4 regions of the Micromonospora jinlongensis genome follow, and region 2 is predicted to be linked to each of the others. Evidence: riboswitches for the same ligand, from Rfam matches in the RefSeq annotation. Region 2 holds a riboswitch; each other region holds the start of a gene.
The links. A riboswitch is a leader RNA that binds a small molecule or an ion and turns the genes downstream of it on or off. The one in region 2 is predicted to bind cyclic di-AMP.
Positions count from the first base shown of each region.

Region 1 (4,696 bases), 1.6 Mb from region 2:
CGCTTCCCGTTGGCCGGTTCGGGGTACGTGCTGCGGCGGAACATGTCCAACGTGGACGCTGTGCTGACCGACCTGTTGGACACCGATCCGCTGGCCGAGACGCGCTGGGCCACCCGCCGCCGCTACCTGGGTGACTTCCCCGCCGAGGCGTACGCCGAGGCGTTCCTGAGCGCGGCCCGCCGTGAGCTGGAGCCGGTGCAGGAACTGGCCGCGCCCACACCTGTCTGACCGGTCAGCGGTACGGGTCCAGCAGCGCCAGCACCGCCGCCGGGTCCTCGACGTGCGCGTTGTGCCCGAGCCCGGGCAGTGTGGCGACCGGTACGCCGTACTCCTTGAGTTGTTCGTCGGTGACCATCGGGTCGTGCTCGCCGCGGGCCAGCACCACCGGCACGTCGGTGGCCGCGAGCAGCGCGGCCAGGTCGGGCTCACCGACGGCGAACGCGGCCGGGTCCATGGCGAGGCGCCACCGGCCGTCGACCTGACGGAGACCGGCGTCCACCACCGGGTGGTCCGGCGGGACGAGGCCGGCGAGCCCGGAGACGCGCAGGTGGCGGCGGGCCGCCTCGGCGCGGGTGGCGAACCAGCTCACCGGGCGGGCGGCCAGTTCGGCGGCGCGGGTCAGCTCCACGGGCGACCAGACCGCCTTGATGCCCAGCCCGACCACCGCGTCCACCGGCTTTCCGGCGGCGCGAGCGGCCAACGCCAGGCCGACCACCCCGCCCAGCGAGTGCCCGAGCACGACGAGCCGGTCGTCGGGAGCGAGGGCCTGCGCGATCCGCTGGGCGAAACCGGCGAAGGAGTACGACGCCAGCGGCGGCGCCCAGCCGTGGCCGGCCAGGTCCGGTGCCAGCCACCGCCCGGGCCAGTGCTGCTCGAGGTACGGCGCCCAGGGCAGCCACACGTCGCCGGTCGCACCCATGCCGTGCAGCAGCAGCAGGACCGGCCCCCGGCCGGCGTGACCACCCGATTCATCCACCACGGCGGCAGTCTCCCACGGTTCACGGCCTGGTACGAGAGTCGTCATCCGCGCCACCCCCGCGACGTGAAGATCCACTGTAGAGTTCGGCGCCTGGACGGGGAGCGTCATCTGTCGATCCCGTCGCGGAGAGGAGTCCACCGTGCTCACGAGGCATCGGTCCGCACTTGTCGCGGCCCTGGCGGTCGTCGCGCTCGGCACGGCCCTGAGCGCCCCCGCGCTCGGCACGCCCCCGAGCGGCCCCGCGCGGGGCACCGAGGCGGTCGCGGCGGCCGACCGGGTCCTGCGTGTCTACAACAACAACATCGAGAACCTGGTGGTGAACAACTCCGACGGGAGCTGCACCCGCATCTCCGGACCGGACCACCTGACCTCGATCCTGGTCGACGACGCCGGTCGTACCGGCACCAGCGGCGTGGTCGCGCCCGACATCCTGATCGTGCAACAGGTACGCGGGACCGGCCAGGCCGAGGCGTACGCCGACCAACTGTCGGCGAAGTTCGGCTACCCGGCGGGCAGCTACGGGGCGATCGTGGCGTGGAGCGACCCGGAGCCGTGGGGCAGCACGCACAAGTGCAGTTCCCAGTTGCTCGGGGACCTCAAGAAGAAGCAGACCAACGGCATCATCTGGAACAAGCGGACGCTGAGCCTGGCCAGCGGCGACGTCTCGAAATACTGGAGCGCGGGCTGGCTCAGGCCGGGCACGGCGTACGCCAACGGCGCCGGATGCACGCTGTACAAGCCGCCGAACAGCGACCCGGACAGCACCGACTTCTACAAGTGGAAGCGGACCAGCGCCATCGCGGCCCGGTTCACCATCAAGGCGACCGGCACGAGTGTGTTCGCCGCGACCATGCACCTGCCCCAGGAGAACCGGCAGAACGCCTGCGCCGGTGACGGGGACCGGGGCATCGCCAACACCGGCATCCACCTCGGCGCGGACGCGACCAGCCTGCTGAACGCGTCCACGATCCGCGTCGTGGGCATCGACGCGAACCGTACGGGCATCGGGGCCGGCACGTTGAGCGGCTACGGCATGACCGGTTACGGCTCGAAGGCCACCAGCGGCTCCAGCAAGATCGACTATCTCTTCCTGAACGGCGGTGTTCAACCGTCCACGATCGACCACACCGTCGGCGGGACGAAGTCGAACCACCTCGCGCTGTACGGCTTCATCGCGTACTGACGGCACGGACGAAGACGCCGCGGGCGCCGGCCCCTTGTGGGGGACGGCGCCCGCGGCGGTCCAGCGTGCCTGGGTCAGGCGGAGTAGCCCCGGCTCGCGATCCAGTTGGCCAGGTTGATCGTGGTGATCCAGTACGACGCGTCGGCCGGGTTCGCCGAGTCGGCGATCCGTACGGTGCGGCCGTTGTCCTTGTAACCCACGACGGCGATGTAGTGACCGCCACCGTAGGAGTGCCAGCCGCCAGCGGTGTCGGTGGCGTCGCCGACGACGTTGGCGACCACGCCACGGCCATCGGTGATGGCCTTGACCACGTCGGCCTGCAGCTGGTCCATCTGGGCCGGGCTGGGCGCGCCGGCGAACATCCGGGTCCGGTACGGGGAGCCCTTCACCTCGGCGTTGAGCACCCGGGTGGTGTCCAGGGCCGAGTTGGTGCCCATCTCGGTGGTGCCCAGCTCGGCGCCGAGCTCACCCTGGGTGCGGTCGATTCCGGCGGCGCTGAGCGCGTTACGGGTGGCTGCGGGGCCGCAGTTGTAGTACGTGTTCTGCGCCTCGTAGTCGTAGTCGAGCACCTTGGTCGCCGGCGGCTTCGGCCGCTCCGGCTTACGGGTCAGGTCGGGGTTGCTGCTGGCCTTGGCGGCGGGTGACGCGGCGGTGGTGGCCGGGGCTGCGGTGGTCGGCGCGGCGCTGGCCGACGGGGACGCCTCGCGCACCTCGCCGCGGGAGGCGGCGACGTCGCTGCGCATCTCGGCGACCGTGGTCGCGGTGCGCTGGCCGGCCGGCGCGTCGTCGGCGGTGGTGAGCAGGGCGCCGGTGGTGGTGGCGATGGCGAGGGCCGCGGCGGAGGCGGCAACGATCTGGTACGGACGCTCGGTGGTGAGGCGGCGGAGCTGACGCTTCAGGGTGTGCTTCACGGGGTCCTCCACGGATCGGGGGGAGAGCGGCACACCGGGGCCGGACCGGCATCCGGGCAGGCGCCAGCGCGCGGACGATGGTCCGCGGATGGTGAACCGCTCAGGGGAACGCCCGGCGCGGCCGGGCGGTTAGGCGATGACCCGGGGGGGTCAGCTCACCGTCACTGGACGAATGAGCGGGGGCACCGCTACGCCGTGGAGGCGAAGGAACAACCGAGGGGTGGAAAGGTGCTGCACGAGGATGGAACTCCTTCCGACACCGCCTACCGGGTTAGCTGACGGATTCGGGCGGGAAGATCGCCCTACCGCGGGCCGTGGCTCGCGGATTCACCCCGGACTTACTGATGGGTCCCCGGTTCGTTAAGCACGATTGAGCGGGTCGGCGCGGCGTCGCCTCTTGCGATCGGTTACCGCACCGGACGGGACGACACTACTGGGCCGTCCACACCCTGCCAAGCCAGGTTCACCTGCGTAAACCCGAATTCACGCGGCAATTTCTGCGCGTATTGCCGATGACGTGACTCGATGGGACAAGCGGTTACGGCGACGCCAACGGGCGACAACCGGACAGGTCGTCGAGAATGCGGCCACAATCACGGGAACAATCGGGCCGATCGCGCCGGACGACCGATTCGGCATCGGCGTGACCCGGCTCACGTCACGGATCGGGCTCAACTCGCCCGGGCCGGGCGCCACCGTGCCACGACGGCGGGTCGGAACACCCCGGTCGCCGCCCGGCGAGCGGGCAGCGGGGCCGGTCGCAGCCGGGCCGCCGCCGCGTACGCCTCAGCGGTGAGGACGCGCGCCGACTCGGCGGCCAGCTCCGCGTCGCGCCACGCGGCCCGCTCCCGGGTGGCGGCAGCGTCGTAGTCGGCCAGTCGCGCGTCCCGGATCGCCCGGCTGAGCAGCACCTCCTGCTCGACCGGATGCCGCCGGGGATCCCAGCCGCGCCGGTGGGCGAACACGTCGCCGAGCTGCGCCATGGTCAGGTCGCCCCGCCAGTACGCCGCCATCGCCGCCCGGTGCAGATAGCGCTCCCGGGCGGCGTACTCGGCGGGGGTGTGGGGGGTGCAGGGGGTGGGTAGCGCCCCGGCACCCGCGAAGCGACGGGCGGCGGTGTCCGCCTCGTCGTACTTGGCCCAGGCCCGCTCCATCTCCTCCTGAGCGGTCAGCCAGGCAACACGTCGCCGCTGTGCGGTCCTGGCCGCGCCGGCCGCGGCGACGGCCACCTCCTCGGCGTACCGGTGCAGGTCGACGGCTTCTGCGGCGGCCACCTCCCGAGCGGTGGGCACGGCTGGGAGCGGATCACCAGTGGGCCGGTCCCGCTCCGGGCGGGCAACCAGCAGGGCGAGCAGACCCAGGGTCAGCAGGAACAGGGTCGACCAGATGGCGGCGGCCTGCGGCACCTCGGTCACGAACTGGTAGAAGACAGCGGTCTTCATGGTCGGCACCTCGGGGAGAGAGCAGTGCGATGGGGATCGGCACCGGCCACCTGGCCACGGCGGAGCACGGGTCGGCGGAGCGGTGCTGGTGGGTCGACAGGCGCAGCGTCGGGACGCTCGTCCCGGTGGCTCAGCGCCCGGGTGGGGCCCGGGGTGCCCGGCTGCTCGGGCCGTCGGCGAG
Region 1 is NZ_JACCHK010000001.1:6,444,857-6,449,552, reverse strand. Features, by position in the region: gene HNR22_RS29065 (CDP-glycerol glycerophosphotransferase family protein) at 1-228, shown strand, start outside; gene HNR22_RS29060 (alpha/beta fold hydrolase) at 233-1,024, opposite strand; gene HNR22_RS29055 (hypothetical protein) at 1,119-2,162, shown strand; gene HNR22_RS29050 (C39 family peptidase) at 2,237-3,085, opposite strand; cyclic di-AMP (ydaO/yuaA leader) riboswitch at 3,319-3,460, opposite strand; gene HNR22_RS29045 (hypothetical protein) at 3,745-4,515, opposite strand; gene HNR22_RS29040 (hypothetical protein) at 4,646-4,696, opposite strand, start outside.
Region 1: another riboswitch for cyclic di-AMP. It lies ahead of HNR22_RS29050 (C39 family peptidase); the one in region 2 lies ahead of HNR22_RS21835 (VldE C-terminal domain-containing protein).

Region 2 (4,696 bases):
GAGGTGCGTTACCCAGGGGCGAGCTGAGGTCAACGTATGAAATCCATATCACGTATACCTTGACGCATCTTACGGTGCGTGTGACCGTAAAAGCCGAGCCAGCGCCCGCCGCCGGCCCGGCTCAAGAGCCGGTTGACCAGGTCAGATGCGTCGAGACGAGGTGCGGGGATGAGTCACTCCGGAACGCCCGCCGGACAGCCGGGCCCGCAGCGGACCACCGACCGGGCCCCGGCGCTGAGCGAGCCGGCCCGCGCGTACGCCGAGTTGGTCGCCGGCAATCGGCGTTTCGTCGGCGGTGCCCCTCGCCACCCCAACCAGGACGCCGGCCACCGGGCCGCCGTGGCCGACGGGCAGCACCCGTTCGCGGTGATCGTCGGCTGCTCCGACTCCCGCCTGGCCGCCGAGATCATCTTCGACCGCGGGCTGGGCGACCTGTTCGTGGTCCGCACCGCCGGCCACACCGCCGGCCCCGAGGTGCTCGGCAGCGTGGAGTACGCGGTGACCGTGCTCGGCACCCCGCTGGTGGTGGTGCTCGGGCACGACTCGTGCGGTGCGGTGCAGGCGGCCCGGGAGGTCGCCACGACCGGCACCCAACCTCAGGGGCACCTGCGGGCGGTGGTCGACGCGGTGCTGCCCAGCCTGCGCCGTGCCGAGGCCGAGGGTGTGCAGGACATCGACGGCATCGTCGACATCCACATCGCACAGACCGTCGAGACGCTGCTCGGGCAGTCGCCGGTTCTGGCCGACGAGGTGGCGCAGGGGCGGTGCGCGGTGGTGGGTGTGTCGTACCGGCTCGCCGCCGGAGCGGTCCGCCCGGTGGCCGCCGTGCCGGCCGGCTTCGCGACGCTCGACGGGGAGGCCGGGCCCCTCGACCCGGCCGCGCCCGCCGCCGCCTGACGCGACGAGGGCCGCTCCGCGCGACGCGGAACGGCCCTCGGCGAGGGTCCTGCGGGTCAGAGCAGCGACATGTGGACGTGGTCGGTGTGGTTCGACGGTCCGCTGTACGAACTCCAGCCGGTCGCCGGGAACCAGATCTGCCGGTTCCAGATCACGTAGTAGATGCCCAGCCGGTCGGCGTTACGGATGAGGAAGGCGGCGACGTTGTTGCCGTACCTCCGGGTGTCATCGTTGTGCCACGGGGCGAAGCCGCTCTTCTGCAGCGACCAGTCGCAGGCACGGCCCTTCGGGTGCTCCCACGGCCCACCGGAGCGGTAGCAGCCGACGAACCGGTTGTAGCCAGCGGCCTTGACCTCCTTGTACGCGTGCAGGGTGCGGGGCGTGACGCAACCGGACGTGGTCGGGTCATTCTCGCTGCACGACTGCGGCTTCCAGTCGCCGTCGGCGGTGCGACCCGGGCCGATCTTGGCGACTTTCGAGGTGGCGTCCACCAGACCGCCGGTGAAGCCCTTGCCGCCGACGAGGGAGAGCGCCTTGTCCGCCTCGCTCTTCCGCTTCGCCATCAGGGCGGCCTGCTTCTGCTGCTCGCGGACCTCCGCGTCGAGGAGCAGCTTGGCCTGCTCGGCGCGGGCCTTAGCCGCGTTGACCTCGGCGAGCTTCTTCTCGTTGACCATGTTCATCTCGTCGAGCACCGCGGCGCGCTGGACGAAGGCGTCGGGAGCCTTGCTCTCCAGCAGCATTGCGAGCGCGCCGATCCGGCCGGTCCGGTACGACTGGGCGGCGATCAGCCCGACCTGTGGGGTCAGCGCGTCCAGGTCGGCCTTGGCCCGGTCGACCTCCAGCGCCAACTCCAGTTGCCGCTTCTTGGATTTGTCCAGTTGGGACTTGGCGGCGGAGTAGTCGCGGTTGGCCTGCTCGATGACGTCGGTGAGCAGCTGCGGCTCGCCGTCCTCCTCGTGCCCGGACGGTGTGGGTGTCGTCGGGGCGGCGTGGGCCGGGAGGGGCCCGGCGAGCACGGTCAATGCGGCGATCACGGCCACCACGGGTGTCAACCAGCGGCGTAGGGGTGCCGTCACAATGTTCCCTTCCGTCGACCGCCGACCGGGTTAGCTGACGGGTTCGGGGCGGAAGTGGCCCCTACCGCTGACGCGGATTCACCCCACGTACCTGGGTCCCCGATTCGCCGGTTGGCGATTGGGCGGTGGCACCGCAGGCGCCGCTTCGCGCCTTCATCGGTAACCGGCAGCGAGGTTACCCGAGAGTCGGCCGGGTGAGCTACGCCTGGATGCCGACCAAAAGCGTCATTTCGCCATAGCGTTGAGTGACCAGTGACGTGGTTCTCAGGGTGGAGGTCCGATCTGGTCACGCTGAGGAGTGTCACCATGCCGTATCCGTGCTCCTGTTCGACTTTGGCCACCCGTCGGTGGCGGTGGATGGGGGTGGGATCCGCGTCGGTTCCGGCTCGTCGGGGCGACCCGCTCGCGGAGAGATGAGTGCGGCCAGTGCCTCCGCCCGGTCCGGCTGAGGTCGCGGGGCGGAAGCGTCGGCGGACGGTGTGGCGTCCGCGCGCCCGGCCGCGGTCACCACTGCGGCCAGCCCGGTGGTCAGAGGCACGGCGGCGATCAGGCCGAGGGTGGCGACCGCGCTGCGGACGATCTCCTGCGCGAGGAACTCGCTGGTGAGGATCTGCCCGATCGGCCGCGCGTCGGCGGTGAGCAGGAGCAGCAGGGGCAGCGACGCGCCCGCGTACGCCAGCACGATGGTGTTGACAGTGGAGGCGATGTGCGCGCGGCCGACCCGGGTCGCGGCGCGGTAGAGCTGCAACCGGGTCAGGCCAGGGTTGGCGTGTGCCAGCTCGGTGACGGTGGCCGCCTGGGTGACCGTCACGTCGTCGAGCACCCCGAGCGAGCCGATGATGATCCCGGCGAGCAGCAGACCGTGCAGGTCCACGTCGCCCTGAAACATCGACAGCGTGGTGGCATCCTCACTGCCGAAGCCGGTGAGGTGGGTTGCCGCCGTGGCGATGGTGGCGAGCACGCCGGTCAGCACCAGGCTGCCCAGGGTGCCGAGCACCGCGACCGAGGTCTGTGCGGTGACCCCGTGCGTCAGGTAGAGCACCACGAACATGATCAGGGCGGCGCCGACCACCGCCACCAGCAGGGGCGACTTGCCGGCGCCGATGCCCGGCAGCACGAAGGTGAGCAGGATGGCGAAGCTGGCCGCCAACCCGGCGAGTGCGGCCAGACCCCGCCACCGACCGAACGCGACGATCGCCGCGGCGAAGACCACCGCCAACCACAGCATCGGGGTGCCGCGCTGGTGCTCGGCGATGTTCCAGTTGCTGGTGGTGGGATCGGTGGGATCGGTCAGCTCGACCAGGATGACCTCGTCGCCGACCGCGACCCGGGGTGCGCCTGGCCCGTCGGGCACGGGTGTCTGCACCTGCTGGCCGGCGGACGGCCCGTCGTCCACCCGGACGTCGACAGTGCCGCACGGCCCGCCGCCGACGCGTGGTGTGCCCTCCGGGCTCGACGGCGTCGGCGGGCATGGTTCGGTCACCACCCGGGTCACCGTGCCGGGGAAGCGCGGCACGCCGGCCCCGCCGTCGGTCTCCGGTGACCCACCGCGCGGCCAGAGCAGCAGTGCCGCGAGCACGGTGGCCACGAAGAGGGGCACCACCGTCATGATGAGGATCCGCCGGACCCGGGGCGGGGCGGACGGAGCGGGGCGGGTGTGGTCGGAACCCAAGGCGAGACTCCCAACGATCCGGTGCGGGGTACGTGTCAGTGGGCCGGTCGGTTCATCCGCACTGCGGAATCGCGGCGGGAGACGCGGCGGGTCGCTGACCGGCGACCACCCGATCACGGATGGTCAGTGCCCGGCCCGGGCGGCCAGGAGCGACGCCACCAGGTGGCGACGCCGGTGCCCGTTCGTGCAGCGGCATGCGGGGGGTCATCGTGGGGAATGCTAACCAGCCCGGCCCGGGGGCGCAGGTCGTGACGGAGTGTCGTCGGTCGAACCGCCCGCGTGCCGGCGCCGGACTGAGGGGCGTCAGCCGCGCTTCATCAGCCGGCCGACCGCCGCCATCATCTCGGTGGCCATCTCGTCGGCCCGGCCCTCGGCCGCACCCTCGTGCATGCAGTGCCGGGCATGCCCGTCGAGCAGCCCCAGCGCCACCTTGTCGAGTGCGGCCTGGATGGCGGAGATCTGGGTGAGCACGTCGATGCAGTAGCGGTCGTCGTCGACCATCTTCTCGATGCCGCGGACCTGCCCCTCGACGCGGCGGAGCCGCATGAGCAGCTGATCCTTGCTGGCGGTGTACCCGCGGATCGGGGTGGGTGCGGTCATGCGATCCAGAATAGCGTACCCCTGGGGGGTATGGTACGGTCGCCTTCAGGTGGGATACCCCCACCGGGTACGGGTAATTCGTTCAGGGAGGCGTTCCAATGGTCAACACGACGTACCAGGTGCAGGGCATGACCTGTGGGCACTGCGTCAGCGCGGTGAGCGCCGAGGTCGGCGCGATCCCGGGCGTGCAGGACGTCCAGGTCGATCTCGCGGCCGGCCGCGTCACCGTCAGCAGCGACCAGCCACTGGACCCGGCAGCTGTCCGGGCTGCCGTCGACGAGGCCGGCTACGACCTCGTCGACGCGTGATGGGAGGGCGGGCATGCGCACCGTGACGAGACTGGCCGGGTTCGCCGTGGGCCTCGCGGCGGTCTTCGGCACGACGTACGGGATCGGCCGGGTCGTCGACCGCGCCCCGGTGGTCGAGGGCCGGCACGACGGCGACGCCACCC
Region 2 is NZ_JACCHK010000001.1:4,882,763-4,887,458, forward strand. Features, by position in the region: gene HNR22_RS21830 (carbonic anhydrase) at 169-897, shown strand; gene HNR22_RS21835 (VldE C-terminal domain-containing protein) at 954-1,973, opposite strand; cyclic di-AMP (ydaO/yuaA leader) riboswitch at 1,978-2,108, opposite strand; gene HNR22_RS21840 (YibE/F family protein) at 2,275-3,645, opposite strand; gene HNR22_RS21845 (metal-sensitive transcriptional regulator) at 3,949-4,245, opposite strand; gene HNR22_RS21850 (heavy-metal-associated domain-containing protein) at 4,344-4,553, shown strand; gene HNR22_RS21855 (hypothetical protein) at 4,567-4,696, shown strand, end outside.

Region 3 (4,696 bases), 460 kb from region 2:
GCTGACCGCGTGGAACGCGTACCGCGCGGCGTAACTTCCCCGCGTACGACCGGTGCCGGCCCCGTCACGACGGGGCCGGCACCGGTGTCTTTCTCCCCAGGACCAGACTCAGGCGGCCGAACACTGGACGTTGCGGCTGCGGCGGGCCGGGCGAGCCTGCGGTACGGCTGAAGGTGCGGCCGGGGCCAGCGGGTCGAGCCACACCTGCACCTCCGGCCCACCGACGGCGACGCCGAGGCCGTGCTGCTCCCGGCGGGCCAACATCGCCACGTCGACGGTGAACTCGAACAACCGCCAGTCGACCTGCGGCTCCGCCCGGGCACCCTGCGCCAACCGTGCGAGCTGGAGCGGATCGGTCACCGGACGGGCGCGACCCGCCACGTACGCCTCGTCGTCGCTCTCCTCCGGAGGGAACGAGTGCAGCGCGTAACGGCCGTCGCGTTCGAGATCGCGGCGCTTCGGAGAGTCGACGATGAAGCAGAACAAGCCCTCGTCGGTGATGACCGGGGAGACCGGATGGACCCGGGGCCCGCCGTCGGCGCGGACCGTGGCCAGGTAGCCGAAGCCTGGCCCGTACTGCTGGAGGAGAACGCGGATCCCGTCGGCGAGTCGGGGCTCGTCGGCGGCGAATTCGGACCAGGAAGCCATGTGGGCATTCTATCGAACAAATGTACGAGCAGCGACCTCGACGCGCTGGTCATCGGCACCGAATCCTGGCACTTTCGACAACAGCTATGGTGGTCCGATGCTGCTCTCCGACCGCGACCTGGTCTCCGAGCTCAAGGCCGGCACGCTGGGCCTGGAGCCGTTCGAGCCCACCCTGGTCCAACCCTCCAGCATCGACGTCCGACTCGACCGGCTGTTCCGGGTCTTCAACAACCACCTCTACACGCACATCGATCCGGCGATGCAGCAGGACGACCTGACGTCGGCGGTCGAGGTGCCAGACGGCGAGCCGTTCGTGCTGCACCCGGGCGAGTTCGTGCTGGCCTCGACGCTGGAGGTCATCTCGCTGGGCGACCAGCTCGCCGGCCGACTGGAAGGCAAGAGCTCCCTGGGCCGGCTCGGGCTGCTCACACACTCCACCGCCGGCTTCATCGACCCGGGGTTCTCCGGTCACGTGACGCTGGAGCTCTCCAACGTGGCGAACCTGCCGATCACCCTCTGGCCGGGCATGAAGATCGGGCAGCTCTGCATCTTCCGGCTCTCCTCGCCGGCCGAGCACCCGTACGGTTCAGCGGTCTACGGCTCGCGCTACCAGGGCCAGCGGGGGCCGACGCCCAGCCGCGCCTGGCAGCACTGGCGCACCTGGCCCACCCGCTGACGGGCTGAGGCACGACGGTCAGACGACGAGGGCCCGCCGCGACGGATCGCGACGGGCCCTCCTGGTCACCCGGGGTCAGCCTGGGCGGCCGTAGCTGTGGATCGGGCCGTCGTCGACCTTCTTCATCTTGACCGGCTGGCCGGCCTGCGAGGCGTGCACCACCCAGCCGTTGCCGACGTACATGCCGACGTGGTGGATGTCGCTGTAGTAGAAGACCAGGTCGCCGGGGCGCAGGTCAGCCTTGCTGACATCCTTGGTGACGCGGCTCTGCTGGGCGGCGTTGTGCGGCAACGACACCCCGGCCTTCGCCCATGCGGCCAACATCAGACCCGAGCAGTCGTACGAGTTCGGGCCCTCGGCACCCCACACGTAGGGCTTTCCGATCTGCGCGCAGGCGAACTTGACCGCCGTGCCGGCGGCGCCGCCGGGGTAGCTCGCCGGACAGGGCGCGGGACGCAGCGGACCGCCGCCCCCGTTGCCGTACACCTTGAGGCGCAGCTTCTGCAGCCGGTCGATCTCTTCGTTGATCTGCTTCTTCTTGGCCGCCAACTGGGCCTCGGTGCGGGCCAGCTGGGCGACCATCTCGTCCAGCGGCGCCTTCTGCGCGGCCAGCTCGTCGCGCAGGTCGGCGACCTCGCGTACGTCCTGCTGCTGGTTGTGCGCGAACCGGTCGAGCATTTCGAGCTGGCTGACCACCTCGCTGGGCGACCGGCTGCCGAGCATCGCGTTGACGGTCGAGACGGTCTCGCCCTTGTACGCGCGCACGGCCAGCGCGCTGACCTTGTCCATCGCGGCGTCGACCTGCCGCTCCAGCGGGGCGATCCGGGCGGCCAGCGCGTCCGCCTGCTTGCGCTTGGCGGCGAGGTCGGCCCGGGTGGCGTTGTGCCGTTCGATGATGGGTTCGAGTGTGTTCCAGTCGGCGTCGATCTGGCGCTCGATCTCGGCGACGGACGGGTCGGCGTGGGCGGCCGTGGCGCTGCCCGTCAGGACGACGGCGACGCCGACCAGTGCGGCGAGAGCGGTGGTGAAGCGGGACCAGCGTGGGCGCGGCACGATCGACGTCGGGACGGCGAATGCCGACCGCTCGGACGACGGCCGCGGGGCATGGAGTGCCACCGGGGTTCCGTACTCCTTCTTCCTGACCGCCTACCGGGTTAGCTGACGGGTTCGGGCGGGAAGTCGGCGCCCTACCGCAGTGGCTGCGGATTCACCCCGAGGGACGTGGGTCCCCGGTTCGCTCGGAAACGACTCGGCGGTGTCGGTCCGTTACCGCCCGGGATGGGCAGAGCTGCTGTCGGGCCGACAAATGACCAGAGTAGAGACGCCCGTTACCGATCCGCAACCCGTACGGCCGTGACACTCCGTACCGATCGGATGGGGGTCACCGACCGTGTATGAAGATTTCTTTCTGAACAAGTCGATAGATGGAAAGGTATTGACGCGGACTCTCCAGCGGCGCGATGGTGACCTGACCTCTACCCGCGAGAATCTAGGGGGTTCGATGCACCATCCAACAGTGTCGGCCGGCTGGCGCGCACTGCTCGCCACGACCGTCGTCGCCGCCGCGAGCGCGGTGCCACTCTCCACGGCCGCCACCGCCGCACCCACCGCCGATCGCCAGCAGCAGTACGCGACCGCGGCGACCGAGTACGGCGTGCCGACGGGCGTGCTGCTCGGCGTCTCCTATCTGGAGTCCCGCTGGGACAGCAACGCCGGCACACCGAGCACGAGTGGCGGCTACGGCCCGATGCACCTGACCGACGCCCGCCACGTGACCGCTCTACCCGGGCGCGGCCACCACGACGCCGGCGCCGAGGACCCACGCGGTGACGACTCCCGGCCCTCCCGCGTGCCCGCACCCCGACCCGTCGAGGCCCCCGCACCGACCGCCGCCGCGTTGCAGACCGTGGACGCGGCGGCCGCACTGACGGGTGCCACCCCCGAGGCGCTGCGCACCGATGCGGCGGTCAACATCCGGGGTGGGGCCGCGTTGCTCAGCGCGTACCAGCGGGAGTTGGGTGCGCCGGTCGGCGCGGACACCGACCCGGCGGCCTGGTACGGCGCGGTGGCCCGCTACGCCGGTGCGGACAGCGCCGACGCCGCCGCGGCCTTCGCCGACGAGGTCTTCACGACCATCGCCGCGGGCGAGTCCCGGGTGACCGACGACGGCCAGCGGATCACCCTGCCGGCACGCGCGGTACAGCCCGAGCGCTCCTGGTTGGACCGGCTGGGCCTGCGCCGGTTGGCCCGCCCGGACGGGCTGGAGTGCCCGCGCACCGTCTCCTGCGAGTGGATCCCGGCGCCCTACGAGGCGTTCGGCGACGGGGACTACGGCAACCACGACCTCTCCGACCGGCCCGCCCGGCAGAAAATCGAGTACATCGTCATCCACGACACCGAGGCGAGCTGGGCGACGACCCTGCAACTCGTCCAGGACCCGACCTACGTGAGCTGGCACTACTCGCTGCGCTCCGTCGACGGGCACATCGCCCAGCACGTGAAGACCAAGGACGTCGGCTGGCACGCGGGCAACTGGTACGTCAACGCCAAGTCGATCGGTCTCGAACACGAGGGCTTCGCCGCGCAGGGCACCTGGTACACGGAGGCGATGTACCGGACCTCGGCGAAACTGGTGCGGCACCTGGCGCTGCGGCTGGGCATCCCGCTGGACCGCCAGCACATCATCGGCCACGACAACGTGCCCGGCACCGTCGCCTCGACCGTGCGGGGAATGCACTGGGACCCGGGCCCCTACTGGGACTGGACGCACTACTTCGACCTGCTGCACGCACCTCGGCTGGACACCGGCACCCCGGCCACCGGGCTGGTCCGGATCGACCCGGACTACGCCACCAACCAGCCGGCGTTCGTCGGGTGCGTCACCCCTGGTGTGCCGTGCACGCCGCGCGGCTCCTCGTCGGTGATCCTGCACAGCGCGCCGTCCGCAGACGCGCCGCTTGTCAACGACATCGCCCTGCGCCCCGACGGCACCCCGAACACCATGGAGGTGTCGGACCATGGGGCCCGGGCATCCGCCGGGCAGACGTACGCGCTCGCCGGGCGGCAGGGCGACTGGACCGCCATCTGGTATCTCGGGCAGCGGGCCTGGTTCCACAACCCGGCGTCCGCGCCGACCGCCAGTTGGACCGTCGGCGTCGTGGCCACGCCGAAACCCGGAAAAACGACCATCCCCGTGTACGGGCGGGCGTACCCGGAACAGGCGGCGTACCCGGACGGGGTGCCCTACCAGACGATCTCGCCGCTGCAGTACACCCTGGCCGCCGGACAGCGGTACGCCGTCGGCGCGGTGCTGGCCGGCGAGTACTACCGGGCCAGCACGTTCGACGGCTCGTCGCCGGGCGACTGGACGGT
Region 3 is NZ_JACCHK010000001.1:4,424,136-4,428,831, reverse strand. Features, by position in the region: gene HNR22_RS19690 (zinc metalloprotease) at 1-34, shown strand, start outside; gene HNR22_RS19685 (pyridoxamine 5'-phosphate oxidase family protein) at 109-648, opposite strand; gene dcd (dCTP deaminase) at 746-1,324, shown strand; gene HNR22_RS31890 (NlpC/P60 family protein) at 1,400-2,440, opposite strand; cyclic di-AMP (ydaO/yuaA leader) riboswitch at 2,454-2,589, opposite strand; gene HNR22_RS19670 (N-acetylmuramoyl-L-alanine amidase) at 2,826-4,696, shown strand, end outside.
Region 3: another riboswitch for cyclic di-AMP. It lies ahead of HNR22_RS31890 (NlpC/P60 family protein); the one in region 2 lies ahead of HNR22_RS21835 (VldE C-terminal domain-containing protein).

Region 4 (4,696 bases), 4.3 Mb from region 2:
GCAGTCGCTGCACGTCGCGGCGGACGCAGCGGTCGGTGACGCCCAGCTCGGCGGCGAGGTCCGCGGCCGTCCAGGATGGTCGCCGCTGGAGCAGCCCCAGCAACCGCAGCACCCGCTCGGTCGTTGCCTCGACGGTCACACGCCGATCGTCGCACGGATCGCGGAACGGCCCTGTCCGCTATTCACGAGAGGCTGGGATCATGACCGACCAGATCACGAGACAGGGAGCTGACATGGCCCGCGACGTGCAGATCACGTTCGACTGCGCCGACCCCGCCGGGTTGGCCGCATTCTGGGCCGAGGCCCTCGGCTACCAGTTGCAGGGCCCGCCCGGAAACTTCGAGTCGTGGGAGCAGGCGCTGGACGCGATGGGGGTCCCGCCGGAGAACCGCAACGACGCCTCGGCGGTGGTCGACCCCGAGGGTGCGCGACCGCGCCTGTTCTTCCAGCGGGTGCCCGAGCCCAAGCAGGTGAAGAATCGCGTACACCTCGATGTGCGGGCCGCTCCCGGGCTCACGGGTGACGAGCGGATGGCGGCCCTGGAGGCGGAGGCGGAACGACTCGCCGCATACGGCGCCACCCGGCTCAGTCGCCACGAGCCCGCTCCCCCACTGGGTGCCGGTCACCTCGTCATGGCCGACCCGGAGGGCAACGAGTTCTGCCTCGACTGATCGGGTGTTCGCCCAGCTCATTGCCGAGATGGCCGCCCGCCATGCGAACATGTGTACGTGTCGTCCGGCGCCAGCATCCTGCACGCCGACCTGGACGCCTTCTACGCGTCGGTCGAGCAGCGTGACGACCCGCGCCTGCGGGGGCGGCCGGTGATCGTCGGCGGCGGCGTGGTCCTCGCGGCCAGTTACGAGGCGAAGGCGCGAGGCGTACGCAGCGCGATGGGTGGTCAGCAGGCGCGCCGCCTCTGTCCGGACGCGATCGTGGTGCCGCCCCGGATGTCGGCGTACACGGCGGCGAGCCGGGCGGTCTTCGAGATCTTCCGGCAGACCACGCCACTGGTCGAGGGGCTCTCCATCGACGAGGCGTTCCTGGACGTGGGTGGCCTGTGGCGGCTGGTGGGGTCGCCGGCCGAGATCGCCGAGCGGCTGCGCCGGGAGGTTCGTGAACGGGTCCACCTGCCGATCACAGTGGGTGTGGCCCGCACGAAGTTCCTGGCGAAGGTCGCCAGCGGGGTGGCGAAGCCGGACGGTCTGCTGGTGGTCGCACCGGACGCCGAGTTGGCCTTCCTGCACCCACTGCCGGTCGAGCGGTTATGGGGCGTCGGCCCGGTCACCTCAGCGAAGCTGCGGGAACGCCGGATCCGTACGGTCGGTGAGGTGGCCCGGCTCGGTGAGGCCGCCCTGGTGTCGCTGCTCGGGTCCGGCGCCGGCAGGCACCTGCACGCCCTGGCGCACAACCGCGATCCTCGCTCGGTGCAGGTCGGCCGCCGACGCGGCTCGATGGGCGCGCAGCATGCGCTGAGTCGTACCCCGCACGCCCCGGCGGAGCTGGATGCCATCCTCGCCGGCCTGGTCGACCGGGTCAGCCGCCGCATGCGGGCAGCGGGACGGTCCGGTCGCACTGTGGTGTTGCGGCTGCGGTTCGGCGACTACACCCGGGCGACCCGCTCGCACACCATCGGCAAGGCGACCGCCGACACGACGCCGCTGCTCGCCGCCGCGCGCACGTTGCTGCGAGCCGCGTTGACCGAGATCGATCGTCGGGGTGTCACCCTGATCGGTGTCTCGGTGGGCAACCTGGACGACAACCCCGTGCAACCGGAGCTGCCGTTTCACCGCGATCCGGGCGCGGAGTTGGACGCTGCGGTGGACGCGGTCCGCGACCGGTTCGGCTCAACGGCGCTGACCCGAGCGGTCCTGCTCGGCCGGGAGCCGGGCGTCGAGATGCCGCTGCTGCCGGATTGACCGATCTGCGTGCGGCGTCCCGGCGACCGCTGCGACCGGAGACACATCACAGCAGGTCGGCGGTTTAGCCGGCGGCTGGCGGGTGACCCTTGTGGGGTACAGCCTGACAAGGGGGGACCCACAATGTCCGACGACGACACCAGCAACCGGCCGAGTCGCACTGCCGAGCGGCCGCACGACGTGACCGACCCGCTGCTCTGGCAACTGGCGATCGACGTGCTGAGCGCCCACGAGCCGGACGACGAGGGTCAGTGCCGCAACCTTCAGTGCGCCGGGCAGTCCTGGCCGTGCGCGGCCCGCGCCGGCGCGGAGCAGTCGATACGACTGGCCCGCAGCACACCGGCCCCCGCCGACGAGACCATCGACGACGACAGCGAGCAGCGCGGCACGGGCTGGTCCGGGGAGAGCAGCGCGCCGGCTCCCCGCTGGGGCTGGAACGCCGGTCCGGTCACCTCGCAGCGAGGGCCGAAGACATCCGCCTCCGCGGCGTGACGGCTTCCCCCCGGGGTACGAGCGCTCGGGCTGATGGGCATCACACGTACGAACGCTCGGCCGGTGACCCGGCCGAGCGTTCGTACGTGATCCGTCAGAGGCTGAGCCGCTGACGCGGGAAGACCGTCAGAGGCTGAGCCGCTGCCCCGGGAAGATCAGACCCGGGTCGGCCCCGATCAGCTGCCGGTTGTGCTCGTAGAGCGCCTGCCAACCGCCGGTCACCCGGTGGCTGTCAGCGATCTCCGACAGGGTGTCGCCCGGCTTGACCAGGTAGGTCTGGCCGCTCGAGGTCGGCGCGGTGCGCTCGTGGTTGCGGGTCGCCGGCTGCTCCCGCCGCGAGGGCCGCTCCTGCTGCTCGGTGGGCTTCGCCGTGGACTTGGCGGTGGACTTCTGCGTGGACTTCGTCGACGGCTTCGCGGCGGAGCCGCCCTTCTTGCCGCAGGTCGGCCATGCGCCGATGCCCTGCCCGTCGAGCACCTTCTCGGCGATGGCGATCTGCTCGCCGCGGCTGGCCAGGTCGGCGCGGGCGGCGTACTTCTTGCCGCCGTAGCCGGCCCAGGTGCCCTGGGAGAACTGCAGGCCGCCGTAGTAACCGTTGCCGGTGTTGATCTTCCAGTTGCCGCCGGACTCGCACTGGGCGATCGCGTCCCAGTTGACCGCGGCCTGCGCGGGGGCGGCCGGGCCGAAGAGGGCGACAGCACCGGTGACCGCACCGACGGCCAGGGTGCCGACGGCGAGGCGGCGGGCGGTGACCCGTCGGTGACGGGGCGTGTAGACAGACGTCATGTGAACTTCCTCCACGCCGGCGAGGTGAGCTGTCGGGTTCGGGCCGAGGAGCCCGGCCGCACGATGGCGGCTTCACCCCGAGGTGACGTGCACCGAGGAACGTTTGGGTCCCCCGCTCCTGCCCTGGTGACTGGGTTCCGCCGACCGGGGGCAGGATTTGGCGTTGCCGGCCGTGGTGTCCGCAGTGGCGAACCCGACCGACGTTAGGCACGGTCGGTGACGATCGCCCAACCCCTGTGAAGTTCTTCACCGGGGCGCGCTGGACGGTTCGCTCAGCGGTTGCGGGCCTGCCGTCTCTGTGCAGTGACCACGATGGACCGTTTGCGATCAGGTGCCCGCAGAGGTGGCCGGCCGGCGGGGTCCGCTGCGCGGGAGGCCCGCCGGCCGGAGGGGTACGCCAGCTACAGGGTGCGCGCCAGCCGGTCGGCGAGCGTCCGGGTGAAGCGGGCCGGGTCGGTCAGCTCACCGCCCTCGGCGAGCACCGCCAGGCCGTAGAGCAGCTCGGCGGTCTCGGTCAGGGCCATCTGGTCGCTGCCCTGCTCGTGGGCCTTGCGGAGCCCGGACACCAGCGGGTGACCGGGGTTGATCTCCAGGATCCGCTTGGTCGGGGGAACCTCGTGCCCCATCGCCCGGTACATCTTCTCCAGAGTTGGGGTGAGGTCGTGGGCATCGCCGACGACGCAGGCGGGCGAGGTGGTCAGTCGCGACGACAGACGCACCTCCCGGACACTGTCGGTCAGGGTGGTGCCCAGCCAGTCGAGCAGGGCGGCGAACTCCTGACGCTGCTGCTCGCGCTCGGCCTCGGCCTGCTGCTTCTCCTCGTCGGTGTCCAGGTCGATCTCGCCCTTGGCGATGGACCGCAGCGGCCGACCGTCGTACGCGCCGACCCGCTCGACCCACACCTCGTCGACCTGGTCGGTGAGCAGCAGCACCTCGTGGCCCTTGGCCCGGAACGCCTCCAGGTGCGGCGAGTTCTCGATGGCGGCCCGGGACTCGCCGGTGGCGTACCAGATGTCGCTCTGGCCGTCCTTCATCCGTGAGACGTAGCCAGCCAGGTCGGTGGGCTCGGCGGGGTCGTGGGTGGAGGCGACCGACAGGAGGTCCAGCAGGGTGTCGCGGTTGTCCGTGTCGTCGATCAGCCCTTCCTTGACCACCGCGCCGAACTCGGTCCAGAAGGTGCGGTACCGCTCGGCGTGGTTGGCCTTGAGGTCCTTGACCGTGGCGAGGATCTTCTTCACCAGGCGACGGCGGACGGTCTGGATCTGCCGGTCCTGCTGGAGGATCTCGCGGGAGATGTTCAGCGACAGGTCGTGCGCGTCGACCACGCCCTTGACGAAGCGCAGGTAGGTCGGGACCAGCGCCTCGCAGTCGTCCATGATGAAGACACGCTTGACGTAGAGCTGGACACCGCGGCGGCCCTGCGGGGAGAACAGGTCGAGCGGGGCGTGGCTGGGCAGGAACAGCAGCGCCTCGTACTCGAAGGTGCCCTCGCCCTTCATGTG
Region 4 is NZ_JACCHK010000001.1:585,577-590,272, reverse strand. Features, by position in the region: gene HNR22_RS02045 (WYL domain-containing protein) at 1-139, opposite strand, end outside; gene HNR22_RS02040 (VOC family protein) at 234-671, shown strand; gene dinB (DNA polymerase IV) at 729-1,916, shown strand; gene HNR22_RS02030 (hypothetical protein) at 2,040-2,408, shown strand; gene HNR22_RS02025 (LysM peptidoglycan-binding domain-containing protein) at 2,535-3,194, opposite strand; cyclic di-AMP (ydaO/yuaA leader) riboswitch at 3,195-3,366, opposite strand; gene htpG (molecular chaperone HtpG) at 3,596-4,696, opposite strand, start outside.
Region 4: another riboswitch for cyclic di-AMP. It lies ahead of HNR22_RS02025 (LysM peptidoglycan-binding domain-containing protein); the one in region 2 lies ahead of HNR22_RS21835 (VldE C-terminal domain-containing protein).